Regions from separate parts of the Arthrobacter sp. NPDC056886 genome, predicted to be linked through region 1. Evidence: riboswitches for the same ligand, from Rfam matches in the RefSeq annotation. Region 1 holds a riboswitch; the other holds the start of a gene.
The links. Region 1 has a riboswitch for S-adenosylmethionine ahead of ACFRJ8_RS10860 (homoserine O-acetyltransferase). Riboswitches for the same ligand answer to the same signal wherever they lie in the genome.
Positions count from the first base shown of each region.

Region 1 (5,848 bases):
GGCCTGCGCGGAAGCGATATCGATCGTGGAGGAATCCACCAGCAGGGTCCGGGTGTCTGCGTGGGCCAGGACGCCGTCCTCGCCGAGGTACACGGCACGGGCGTGCTCGCCCTTGGGAAGCATGGTGAAGACGACGTCGGCGCCTGCGACGGCCTCGGCAATGCTGCCGGCGGCCTTGACTCCCCCGGCCTCGGCGGCCGCAACGGCTGCGGTGTTGAGGTCGAAGCCGCGGACCTCATGTCCGGCGTTTGAGAGGTTGACGGACATGGATCCGCCCATGTTTCCGAGTCCGATCCAGGCGATGATTGCCATGGTTTAAGCTCCTTTGCTTGATGTGCTGCCGGGCGCTCTGGCCTCAAGGCCGAAACCCTGGCGTCCCGGTGTCCAGCATCACACCGCTGATAGAGTGCAATCAAGGGAAAAAATCACAGATGCCATGTGCACAGATGCACACCGGCGGTGCCGGCTCCCCGTATCCGTTTGACGACACACTCGCTGAAGAGGGACAACCGTGGACTTGCGTCGGCTTCCGAGCCCCGATGACCTGCTGATCCTGCTGACCGTGGCAAGGCTGGGCCGGTTCAACGCGGTGGCGGAGACGCTTGGCACCACGCACACCACCATTTCCCGCCGCGTCCTGGCCCTGGACAAGCAGCTCGGCGGGCGGACGCTGGAACGCAGCCCGCACGGCTGGGAGCTGACCGAGCTCGGCAGCCAGGCCGTCGCGGCCGCGGAGGCCATCGAGGGCACTCTCGGTGCCCTGTCCAGCAGCATTGCCCGCTCCGGCGACGTTGTTTCCGGCCTTGTCCGGATCAGCACTCCGGACGGCTTCGGTGCCGAATTCCTGGCCCCGGCGCTCGTGCGGCTGCAGCGGGCCAATCCGCTGCTCAACGTCGAGTTACTCAGCGCCACGCGCAAGGCGAGCCAAAACCGCTCCGGCGTGGACCTGGAAGTGGTGGTGGGCAACATGGACACCGCAAACGCCCAGGCCATCTTCCTGAGCAACTATTTCCTCAGGCTGTACGCCAGTCCCGGATATGCGCAGGAACACGGGCTGCCGGCAACACTCGACGATGTCCGGCAGCACGGCTTCGTCTCCTACGTGGAGTCGGCGCTCCAGGTGGCCGAACTGGGGCACCGCTCCACGCAGCTGCCGGTACCGCGCTCCAGCTTCCAAGCCACCAGCGTCTTCGCCCAGCTGGAGGCCGTCCGGCGGGGCGCCGGGATAGGCCTGCTCCCCAACTTCCTTGTCGCGGGCAGGTCCGGCTTCCTGCCCGTCCTGCCGGACGACTTCCAGCGCCAGCTGCCCGTCTGGGCCGTGGCCCGGCCCGAGGCGCTGCGTTCAGCCCCCGTCCGTGCCGTGCTCGAGGCGATCCGCGGCGAGATCCGGGAGCGCCAGAACGTCCTGGCTGGCTGAGCAGTCCTGGCAGGATGAGCCGGCTGGCACAAACGGCAACAGCCCGGGCCCCGCAGTGCGGGACCCGGGCTGTTGCCGCGTTGATTCGCTGTTACTTCTTGGAGGCGGCGAGGAGGTCGGCCGTGCCCCGGGCATCGGCGGCGTCGACGTCGTGCAGGGAGATGCCGCGGGTTTCCTTCAGGAAGAACACGGCCACCATCGTGACCACGCAGGCGCCGAGGAGGTAAATCGCCACCGGCGTGGAGGACTTGTACTGGCTCAGCAAGGCCACGGCGATGATCGGAGCCAGCGAACCGGCCACGATCGAGGTGACCTGGTAGCCCAGCGAGACACCGGAGTAGCGCATCCGGGTCGGGAACATCTCGGCCATGATGGCCGGCTGGCCGGCATACATAAGAGAGTGGAACAGCAGACCGATGGTGATGGCAGCGAGGATGACGAGGTCGTTTTTGGTGTCCATCATCGGGAAGGCGAAGAAGCCCCAGGTGCCGCCGAGGACAGCACCGGCCATGTAGACCGGTTTGCGGCCGAAGTTGTCGGAGAGCTTGCCGACCATGGGGATCACGGCGAAGTGGACCAGGTGCGCGACGAGCAGCAGCAGCAGGATCCGCGAGGTGTCCGTCTGGACCACGACCTTCAGGTAGGTAATGGAGAACGTGACCACAAGGTAGTAGAGGATGTTCTCCGCGAAGCGCAGACCCATCGCGGTGAAGACGCCACGCGGATAGCGGCGGAAGACTTCGGCGACGCCGTAGCCCTTGTTCTCCACGGTGACCTCTTTGCGGGCCTCCAAGAAGATCGGGGCGTCCTGGACCTTGGTGCGGATGTAGTAGCCGACGATCACGATCACAGCAGAGAGCCAGAAGGCCACACGCCAGCCCCAGCTGAGGAACTCGGCGGAGGACAGCGTGGCGGACAGGGTGAACAGCACACCAGTGGCCAGCAGGTTGCCCATCGGAACCGCCGACTGAGGCCAGCTCGCCCAGAATCCGCGGGACTTGCTCGGGCTGTGCTCGGCAACGAGGAGGACTGCGCCGCCCCACTCACCGCCGACTGCGAAGCCCTGGACGAAGCGCAGGAAGACCAAGAGGGCGGGGGCCCAGTAGCCGATCTGCTGGAATGTCGGCAGGCAGCCCATTGCGAAGGTGGCAACACCGACAAGGATGATGCTCAGCTGGAGCAGCTGCTTGCGGCCGAATTTGTCGCCGAAGTGGCCGAAGACGATGCCACCGATGGGGCGGGCAACAAAGCCGACCGCGTAGGTGACAAACGCGGCTATGATGCCATCCAACTCCGTACCGGAATTGGGAAAGAACAGCTTGCCGAAGACCAGGGTGGCCGCGGAGGCATAGAGGAAGAATTCATACCACTCAACCACCGTGCCGGCCATGGAGGCCGTTACAACCTTCTTCAGGCCGGACGATTTGACGTCCGTTTCTTCAGCGCGCCTTGCGGCGTTTTCCGTACTCATCGTGACTCCTTCGGTGTCTCCGTCGACACCCTGTGGACCATTGGGCTGAGGACGCCAGTGATGTAGGGCACATGGCGTCATTCCCCATGAGTATGGACGCTCCCGCCCTGAGCCTCAACGGCCATTAGTGCAGAGCGCATCTGCAAAAATGCACAAGAGGTCGCGCCTAGTGGCCGAAGAAGGCCTCCCGCAGCTGGCCGCTGAGCTGGCCGATTTCTGTCAGGAAGCCGTCGTGGCCGATCGGCGCTTCAATGATGTGCACTTCCGGCCCGCCCGGCAGGGCTTCGGCCAGTTGACGGGACTGGGCCGGGAAATACAGCCGGTCCGAGTCCACCGCGGCCACCAGGAACTCGGCGGTGGCCGGGGCCAGGGCCTCCCCGAGGCTTCCGCGCCCCCGGCAGATATCGTGGCTCATGAGGGCTTCGGTAATGGCGATGTAGCTGTTCGCGTCGAAGCGCCGGACCAGCTTGCTGCCTTGGTGGTCCAGGTAGCTCTCCACCTGGTAGCGCCCGCGGCCGGCCAGCGACCCGGCTTCCAGGGGCGCCTCGGGCTCCTGCGGGTTCCGGCCAAACCGGCCGTCCAGTTCGGCCGCGGAGCGGTAGGTGATGTGCGCGATGCGGCGGGCGAGGGCGAGCCCTGCTTCGGGTTCGGGGCCGCCGTAGTAGTTTCCGCCGTTGAAGTGGGGGTCCTGGCGGATGGCCAGGGTCTGGGCCTGCGCGAAAGCAATCTGTTCGGCCGTGCTGCTGGCGCCGACAGAAATCACGGCGCAGCGCCGGACCCGGCCGGGGAAGGTGACGGCCCATTCAAGGGCGCGCGCGCCGCCGAGGGAGCCGCCCAGCACGGCGTACCAGCTGCCGATGCCCAGGGCGTCGGCCAGCCGCGCCTCCGCGGCGGCGGTATCCCGCAGGGTGACGAGCGGGAACCGCGATCCCCAGGGGCGCCCGTCCGGCGCCGGCGTGGAGGGTCCCGTGGATCCGTGGCAGCCGCCCAGGATGTTGATTGAAACGACGAAGTACTTGTCCGTGTCCACGGGGGCCCCGGGTCCGGCGAGCTGCTCCCACCAGCCGGGCTCCTCGCTGTCGCCGCGGGTCACGTGCGTGTCGCCGGTCAGGGCATGTTCAATAAGGACGGCGTTGGAGGCTTCAGCATTCAGGGTCCCCCACGTCTCGTAGGCGAGGACCACATCCGGCAGCGGAATCCCTGATTCGAGCTGCAGGTCACCGATCCTGACGTACTGGACGGTTCCGTCCGGGTTGCGGGATGGCTTGGTTTCGGGAACACCCGTGCGGGTGACGGCAATCGTCATGTGAGGACCTATCTTCGCGCTTGCCTGCCGTCAGCTGACCGGCAGGCCAGGTCTTCACCCGGGGCACCCCGCCGCAAAAGGAGGGTTGCCGGCCAGCAAGCCGGGGCTGTCGCTGGCACTCATGACCTGGTACGAGTCTACGAAAGAGGGTGCGGAAATCACGAAGATTGTGACTTCCATGTGACAGCCCGGGCATCTGAGAGCTCCGCCGTCTGACGGCCGGGGGCCGGCGGTCCCGTTCACGGGAAACCGGCCGACCGGCCGCCAGGTTTACGTGGCCGTTTTCCTTAGGCGGACTTGGCAGCGCGGAATCCGGCGTCGAGATCCGCGAGGATGTCGTCGATGTACTCCAGGCCCACCGAAAGCCGCACCAGCCCGGGATTCACGCCGGCGATGGTCTGCTGTTCGGGCGAGAGCTGGCTGTGGGTGGTTGACGCCGGGTGGATCACCAGGGAGCGGACATCGCCGATGTTCGCTACGTGCGAGTGCAGTTCGAGGGCATCGACGAACCGCTTGCCGGCCTCGGCTCCCCCGGCGATGTTGAACGCCACGACGGCGCCGGTTCCCTTGGGCCCGTACTTGCGGCCGCGCTCGTACCAGGGGCTGGACGGCAGCCCGGCGTAGGCGACCGAGTCGACGTCGTCCCTCGCCTCGAGCCACTGCGCCACCTTGGTGGCGTTGGCGACATGGCGTTCGACGCGCAGGCTCAGGGTTTCGATGCCCTGGGCGATGAGGAACGCGTTGAACGGGGACACGGCGGAGCCGAGGTCGCGCAGGAGCTGGACGCGGGCCTTGAGGATGTACGAAAGGTTGGCGCCCAGCGCGCCGTCCGCGCCGAGGTCGCGGGCGTAGACCAGGCCGTTGTAGGTGGGGTCCGGGGTGTTGAAGCCGGGGAACCGCTCCGGGTCCTTGCCGAAGTCGAAGTTGCCGGAGTCCACGATCACGCCGGCGATCGCGGCGCCGTGCCCGCCGAGGTACTTGGTGGCGGAATGGACCACGATGTCCGCGCCCCACTCGATTGGCCGGATCAGGTACGGGGTGGAGAGCGTGTTGTCGACGACCAGCGGCACCCCGGCCTCGTGCGCCACACGGGAGACGCCCTCCATGTCCAGGACGTCCTGGCGGGGGTTGGAGACCACTTCGCCGAAGAACAGCTTGGTGTTGGGCCGGACGGCGTCGCGCCACTGTTCCAGGTTGTCCGGGTCCTCCACGAAAGTTACGGAGATGCCGAACTTCTTCAGCGTGTGGGCGAGCAGGTTGTAGGTTCCCCCGTACAGGCTGGGGCTGGCCACCACGTGGTCGCCGGCCTCGGCGATGTTGAGGATCGCGAAGGTCTCCGCCGCCTGGCCGGAGCTGAGCAGCAGCGCCGCGAGGCCGCCTTCCAGGCTGGCCACGCGCTGTTCCACGGCGTCCTGGGTGGGGTTGCCGATCCGGGTGTAGATGGGGGCGAGTTCGGCGAGCGCGAAGCGGTTCGCGGCGCTTTCGGCGCTCGGGAACACGAACGACGTCGTCTGGTAGATCGGCAGGGAACGCGCGCCGGTGGCGCTATCCGGCTCCTGGCCGGCGTGGATCTGGCGGGTTTCGAAGGACCAGGCGTTGGACATTGATGCTCCTCAAAGAACTGGGCACAGCACCGGCGGGACTTGGGGCCCAG
Region 1 is NZ_JBHUBT010000005.1:236,193-242,040, reverse strand. Features, by position in the region: gene mmsB (3-hydroxyisobutyrate dehydrogenase) at 1-312, opposite strand, end outside; gene ACFRJ8_RS10870 (LysR family transcriptional regulator) at 518-1,417, shown strand; gene ACFRJ8_RS10865 (MFS transporter) at 1,509-2,888, opposite strand; gene ACFRJ8_RS10860 (homoserine O-acetyltransferase) at 3,055-4,194, opposite strand; SAM riboswitch class IV at 4,206-4,321, opposite strand; gene ACFRJ8_RS10855 (bifunctional o-acetylhomoserine/o-acetylserine sulfhydrylase) at 4,482-5,798, opposite strand.

Region 2 (5,848 bases), on a different contig from region 1:
TAGCCATGACCACTCCTGCCTCTGTTCCTGCGCCCGCGACCGTGCTGGTCTTCCTGGACCCGGCGTTCGAAGGCGGCCGGGTTGCCGACCCGGCGCAGCCTCAATTGATGGCCACGGACCTGGGCGCCACCCGAGGCGACGGCGTTTTTGAATCGCTGCTGGCCGTCGGCGGCCGGCCCCGCAAGATCCAGGCACACCTGACCCGGCTGGCCGGTTCGGCGCGGCTGCTGGAACTGGACATCCCCGCAGAGGACGCCTGGCGGCGCGCGGTGGACACCGCCATCGGCGAGTTCCGGCGCCAGGACCCGGCCACGGCGCCAGGGGGCGGCACGGACGAGGTTGTGGTGAAGCTGCTGGTCACCCGTGGGCCGGAGGGCGCCGCCGCCCCCACGTGCTGGGTCCAGGCCTCCCCACCCGCGGCCGCAGGCCGACGGCAGCGCGAGACCGGGATCGACGTCATCCTGCTGGACCGCGGCTATGACAGCGAAGTCGGCGAGCGCGCGCCGTGGCTCCTGCTCGGCGCCAAAACCCTCTCCTACGCCGTGAACATGGCAGCGCTGCGCTACGCCCACCGGCACGGCGCCGACGACGTCATCTTCACGTCCGCGGACGGCCGCGTCTTGGAGGGGCCGACGTCGACCGTTCTGCTGGCCCACCTGGAAACCGCAGACGACGGCGCAGGCGGCGTCCGCACCATCCGGCGGCTCATCACGCCGCAGCTGGACAGCGGCATCCTGCCCGGCACCTCACAGGGTGCCCTGTTCACAGCCGCCAAGGCTGCCGGCTGGGAGCTGGGCTACGGCCCGTTGGAGCCGAAGGACCTGCTGGACGCCGACGCGGTCTGGCTGATCTCCAGCATCCGCCTCCTGGCCCCGGTGAACCACATCGACGGACAGGAAATCGGTACCCCGGAACTGCGACGCCAGCTCACGGCCGAACTCAACGCCTTGTTCTCCACGATCGAATAGTTCGCCACGATCGAGTAGGTCGCCCTGCCCAATAGTTCGACCCCGCCTAGTAGCAACCGTGGCTTGCAGGAAGGCCTGAAGACCCTGTCCGCCGCAGTGGCCAAGTGGGACGATCCATCCATGAGCGTGAGCCAGGAACCGTCCGCGCGGAACAGTGCGCGCGGCGCGGCAGCCAAGAATTTTCCGGAGGCGGCACCGACCACCCGGCAGTTGAGGACCTTTGATCAGCGGCGCCGGGAAGCTGAATTGAAAACCGAGCAAGTCCTGCAGGGGCCCCGGCATAGACGCGAACCGCACAGCGGGGCGCGCGGGCCCTCGCCGTTCTGTCTTTAGGGCACGTGGTTGACGGGCCGGCTCCGGGAGGAGCTGACCCCGTAACAGCCGACGGCGCGGGATCTTGCTTGGCCCAAAGCTGTCCGGAACCGCGGAAGTGGCCCGGGGCCACATGCCGCACAGCTGCCGCAGGTATCGGCAGAATTCAGGGAATCGGCCCTATCGCTACGAACGGCAGTCCAATGGATCAGGCAACCCTTGTTGGCTACGCATTCGGCTATGTTGTTACCCTCGTCGCCGTTTTCATGTTGTGTTTGCCCCTCATTTTCGGATTAGTGCTGCTCATGCTCCTGGCAGGTGCCGTGCGGCTGATCCTCCTCCTGGCGACTGCCCTGACCGTTGGGCTGATCCGCTTGCTAAGGAGCCCCGCTGGCAGCCCACCCAGGCCCCGACATGGATCCCATCTCATCACGCACTGACCGGACCGTGGCGGACATTTTCATCTACGCTGGCGCCTCACCCCAGGGCGTCCGCGGGAATTGCCGGGCACCGCCGGAACGAGGCGGGGTTGAACGCCGGGAGCATGAACGTTGCCAGCACGGCGTCGAGCATTTCCGGGGCCCACGTGCTGTTCTCCCCGAGGGTCGCGCAGACGCCCAGCACCACGGGGGTTCCGTCCGCGCGGCGGCGGATCTGGACCTGGACTGGCCCGGTCAGCCCGAGCGTGCGGACGGCGGCCAGGCCCAGCTTGCGCACGTCCCCGGCCTCGCTGGCCGGCACCCTGCGGCTTACCTCGTCGCTGCCGGCGCGTCCATACGGAGTCCTGGTCTTCTCCAGGACCACCGCTACTGGCGCCATCGCGTTGCGTGCCGGGGTGCCGAACACCAGGCAGACGTAGTCGGCGCCCGGGATAAACTCCTGGACAAGCTGCCCTGTGGGCATGTTCTTCCAGGTGACGGAGGCGGTTCCGGCCAGCACGTGGACCCCACGGGAGCCTTCGAAGACCCGCGGCTTGACCACCACGGGGCCGCTGAGGCCGGCGAGGGATGCCGGCGCGGCGGCGAGGTCGCCCGGAACGCCGAACCGCGGCACTGGAATGCCGGCTGCCTGCAACGCCCAGGTGGTAAACAGGTGGTCGTTGGCGAGCGCCACCGCAGCAGGGTCGCCCACGATAATTCGCACGTCCTGGGCGAATCCGGCACGGGCCGCGGCCAGGGCCGGAAGTTCCACGGTGAGGGTCGGAATGATGACGTTGATGGCTTCGCGATCCACCACCCGGCGCAGGTCCAGGATCATGTCCGGGTCCGTCGCGGGCAAGAGCCTGACCGCGGCTGCGGAGGGAGCAGGCTCCGCGTGGCGTGTGTCGGCGCGGGCGTCGGAGCCGAGATACGGAAGGCCGCGGGCTTCGAGTTGCGCCGCGACCGTCCGGCCGGCGGCGCTTGCTATCCCGGTAACCAGTATGCGCGGGCCCACAGTTGCTCCATTCCGCCGTCACCGGCCGGGCCGCGGCTGCGGCTCCGACGGTTCCGGCCACCGATTCACGGACTTGGTGACGGACAGACGACTCGTTTTACGGACTGCTTGATTGACGGACTGCTTGATTGACGGACTGCTCGAGTCAGCCGCGACTCCGGCCGACACGCACGACCATTCCCCTAGTAGACGGCGAAACGTCGGCGCACACACGAGTGGGCAATACCCGAAGTTGGAGCCCGCTACTACTTGCTTGAGGTGCACGCATACGATCCGCCAGCCCGTTGGGCGTGACCCGGTTACGGAACATGACGACGGCGGCCGTGCGGGCCGGCGTCGTTGGTGTTACGTTTTTGGGGAGTAATGAGAACCGGTGCCAAGCCCTGACTGGCCGGTCGGCAACCCTCCCTTTTCGCGGCGGGGTGCCTCAGGTGAATACTCGGCATATCGACCATTCGAGCTGCAAGCGTGAAAGAGGAGATCCGTCGTGCCCGACACGTCAACACCCGCTGTACCCGAAATACTCAGTACCTCAGCCGCCCCCGCTGCAGCCCCCAGTGCGGCGACCGGCGGCGAGGAAAGACTGGCTTACCGCCTGTTCACCGGCGCAGATGACCGCGCCTTTTGTGAGCGCGTGTCGGCCGCCTTGGCCGAGGGCTATGTCCTGCATGGAAGCCCCGCCGCCAGCTTCAACGGCAGCACCGTGATCGTGGCGCAGGCGCTGGTCCTGCCGGCTGCCATTGCGAGCGCGGACGCCGCCGTGGCCAATGCGGTTGATGAGCTCGACGCCGACGAGTTTGACGCTGTTGGGGCATTCGAGGGCCACGCATGAGCTACGCAGGAGACCTCAGCCCCGCTGAGGCGTGGACCAAGCTTGAGGCTGGAGCCATTCTGGTGGATGTCCGGACCGAGGGCGAATGGGCCCATATCGGCATCCCGGACACGAAAGCGACGGAAAACGATCCGCTCTTCATCCAGTGGACCCTCGCCGGCGGCGCGCCGAATCCGCACTTCGTGGAACAGCTAAAGCGGCAGGCACCGGAGGACACCGCCGTCGAGCTGGTGTTCCTTTGCCGCTCCGGTGCCCGCTCGATCGCCGCCGCGACGGCCGCGACAGCCGCCGGCTACACCTCGTACAACGTTCTTGAGGGCTTCGAAGGCGAGACCGACCGCTTTGGCGAACGCACTGTCAACGGCTGGAAGAACCGCGGCCTGCCCACCAACCTCGGAAAGATCTAAGTGACTTTCAATCCCGACGCCGCCGGCTGGGCCGCCGACACCCAGGCCGTCCGCGGCGGCCTGGACCGCACCGGCTTCCAGGAAACCACCGAGCCAATCTTCCTCAACTCGGGATTCGTCTACGAGTCCGCGGCCGCCGCCGAGCGCGCCTTCACCGGGGAGGACGAGCGCTTCGTCTACTCCCGCTACGGCAACCCGTCCGTCGCGACGTTCCAGGAGCGGCTCCGGCTGCTCGAGGGAACCGAGGCGTGTTTTGCGACCGCGTCCGGCATGTCCGCCGTCTTCACCGCCCTGGGCGCGCTGTTGGCTGCCGGCGACCGCGTGGTTGCAGCCCGCTCGCTGTTCGGCTCGTGCTTTGTGATCCTCAACGAAATCCTGCCGCGCTGGGGTGTCGAGACGGTCTTCGTGGACGGACCGGACCTGGAGCAGTGGCAGGCCGCGCTGTCCGAGCCGACCACGGCGGTGTTCTTCGAGTCGCCGTCGAACCCCATGCAGGAAATCGTGGACATCGCCGCCGTGAGCAAACTGGCGCATGCGGCCGGCGCCACCGTGGTGGTCGACAACGTCTTCGCTACCCCGCTGCTGCAGCGCTGCGGAGACCTCGGCGCGGACGTGGTGGTCTACTCCGGCACGAAGCACATCGACGGCCAGGGCAGGGTCCTGGGCGGGGCCATCCTGGGCACCAAGGAATTCATTGACGGGCCCGTCAAGCAGCTCATGCGGCACACCGGTCCCGCGCTGTCGGCCTTCAATGCCTGGGTGCTCACCAAGGGCCTGGAGACCATGGCCCTGCGCGTCAACCATTCCTCGGCCTCGGCCCTGCGGCTGGCTGAATGGCTCGAGGGACAGCCTGCGGTCGGCTCGGTGTTGTACCCGCTGCTGCCCTCCCACCCGCAGTACCCGCTCGCGGTGAAGCAGATGAAGGCCGGCGGGACCGTGCTCACGCTGGAGCTTTCGCCTTCGCCGGGACGCACTGCGAAGCAGGCCGCCTTCGCGCTGCTGGACGCGCTGCGGATCATCGACATCTCCAACAATCTTGGCGACGCCAAGACGCTCATCACGCACCCGGCCACCACCACGCACCGCGCGATGGGCCCGGAAGGCCGTGCGGCGATCGGGCTCAGCGACGGCGTGGTCCGGCTTTCGGTGGGCCTGGAGGACGTCGAGGACTTGATCCGCGACCTCGGCCAGGCGCTCAAGCAGGTCTAGCGGGCAGGTCTGGCGCTCAGGTCTACCCCCCGAGCGGAACTGACGCTGCCGGCTCCCGTCAGCCCCTGCGCACCGGGCCCAGGGGCGAGCCCTCGTCGGCTCGCCCCTTGGGGGCGGTACCCCGCGCGGGCCCCTGAGCCGTCAGTTCGATGGCCCGTTCGACGACGGCGGGCAGTCCGCCCGCCCGGAACGGCCCGCGCTGCAGCTGCGAACCGGTGCCCTCCGCCAGGATCCGTTCGACGCCCGCGCGCACCAGCTCCAGCTCGCCCTGCTCCTCAAGCACCGGGGCCACGAAATCCACCAGCGCCCTGGCCACGTCGGCGGCCGGGGCAGGGGTGAAGGTTCCAAAGTCCAGGAGCTCCCCGCGCAGTCCGCAGTTGCTGGCCTGCCAGGCGGCCATCCGCAGCAGCAGCGTGGGCACCGGGGCCGGGTCGACGCCTTCGTCCCACTCCCGCGCCGCCGACTCCACGAGGGCGCGCACCAGGACGGCAATCAGGGCAGCGTCCTCGGCCCGCAGGCACACATCGGCGACCCGGATCTCCACGGTGGGATGCTGCCGGCACAGCCGCGCGTCAAAATAGACCATGCCCTCATCCATCAGGACCCCGCTTTGCACCAGCCGGGTCACCACCCGGCGGTAGACGGGCAGGCTGCCGAAGATCATCGTGGGACCGGACCCCGGCCAG
Region 2 is NZ_JBHUBT010000004.1:301,500-307,347, forward strand. Features, by position in the region: gene ACFRJ8_RS09535 (aminodeoxychorismate lyase) at 6-968, shown strand; gene ACFRJ8_RS09540 (hypothetical protein) at 1,758-2,714, opposite strand; SAM riboswitch class IV at 3,074-3,189, shown strand; gene ACFRJ8_RS09545 (DUF1737 domain-containing protein) at 3,235-3,546, shown strand; gene ACFRJ8_RS09550 (rhodanese-like domain-containing protein) at 3,543-3,953, shown strand; gene ACFRJ8_RS09555 (O-succinylhomoserine sulfhydrylase) at 3,954-5,162, shown strand; gene ACFRJ8_RS09560 (glutamate--cysteine ligase) at 5,221-5,848, opposite strand, start outside.
Region 2: another riboswitch for S-adenosylmethionine. It lies ahead of ACFRJ8_RS09545 (DUF1737 domain-containing protein); the one in region 1 lies ahead of ACFRJ8_RS10860 (homoserine O-acetyltransferase).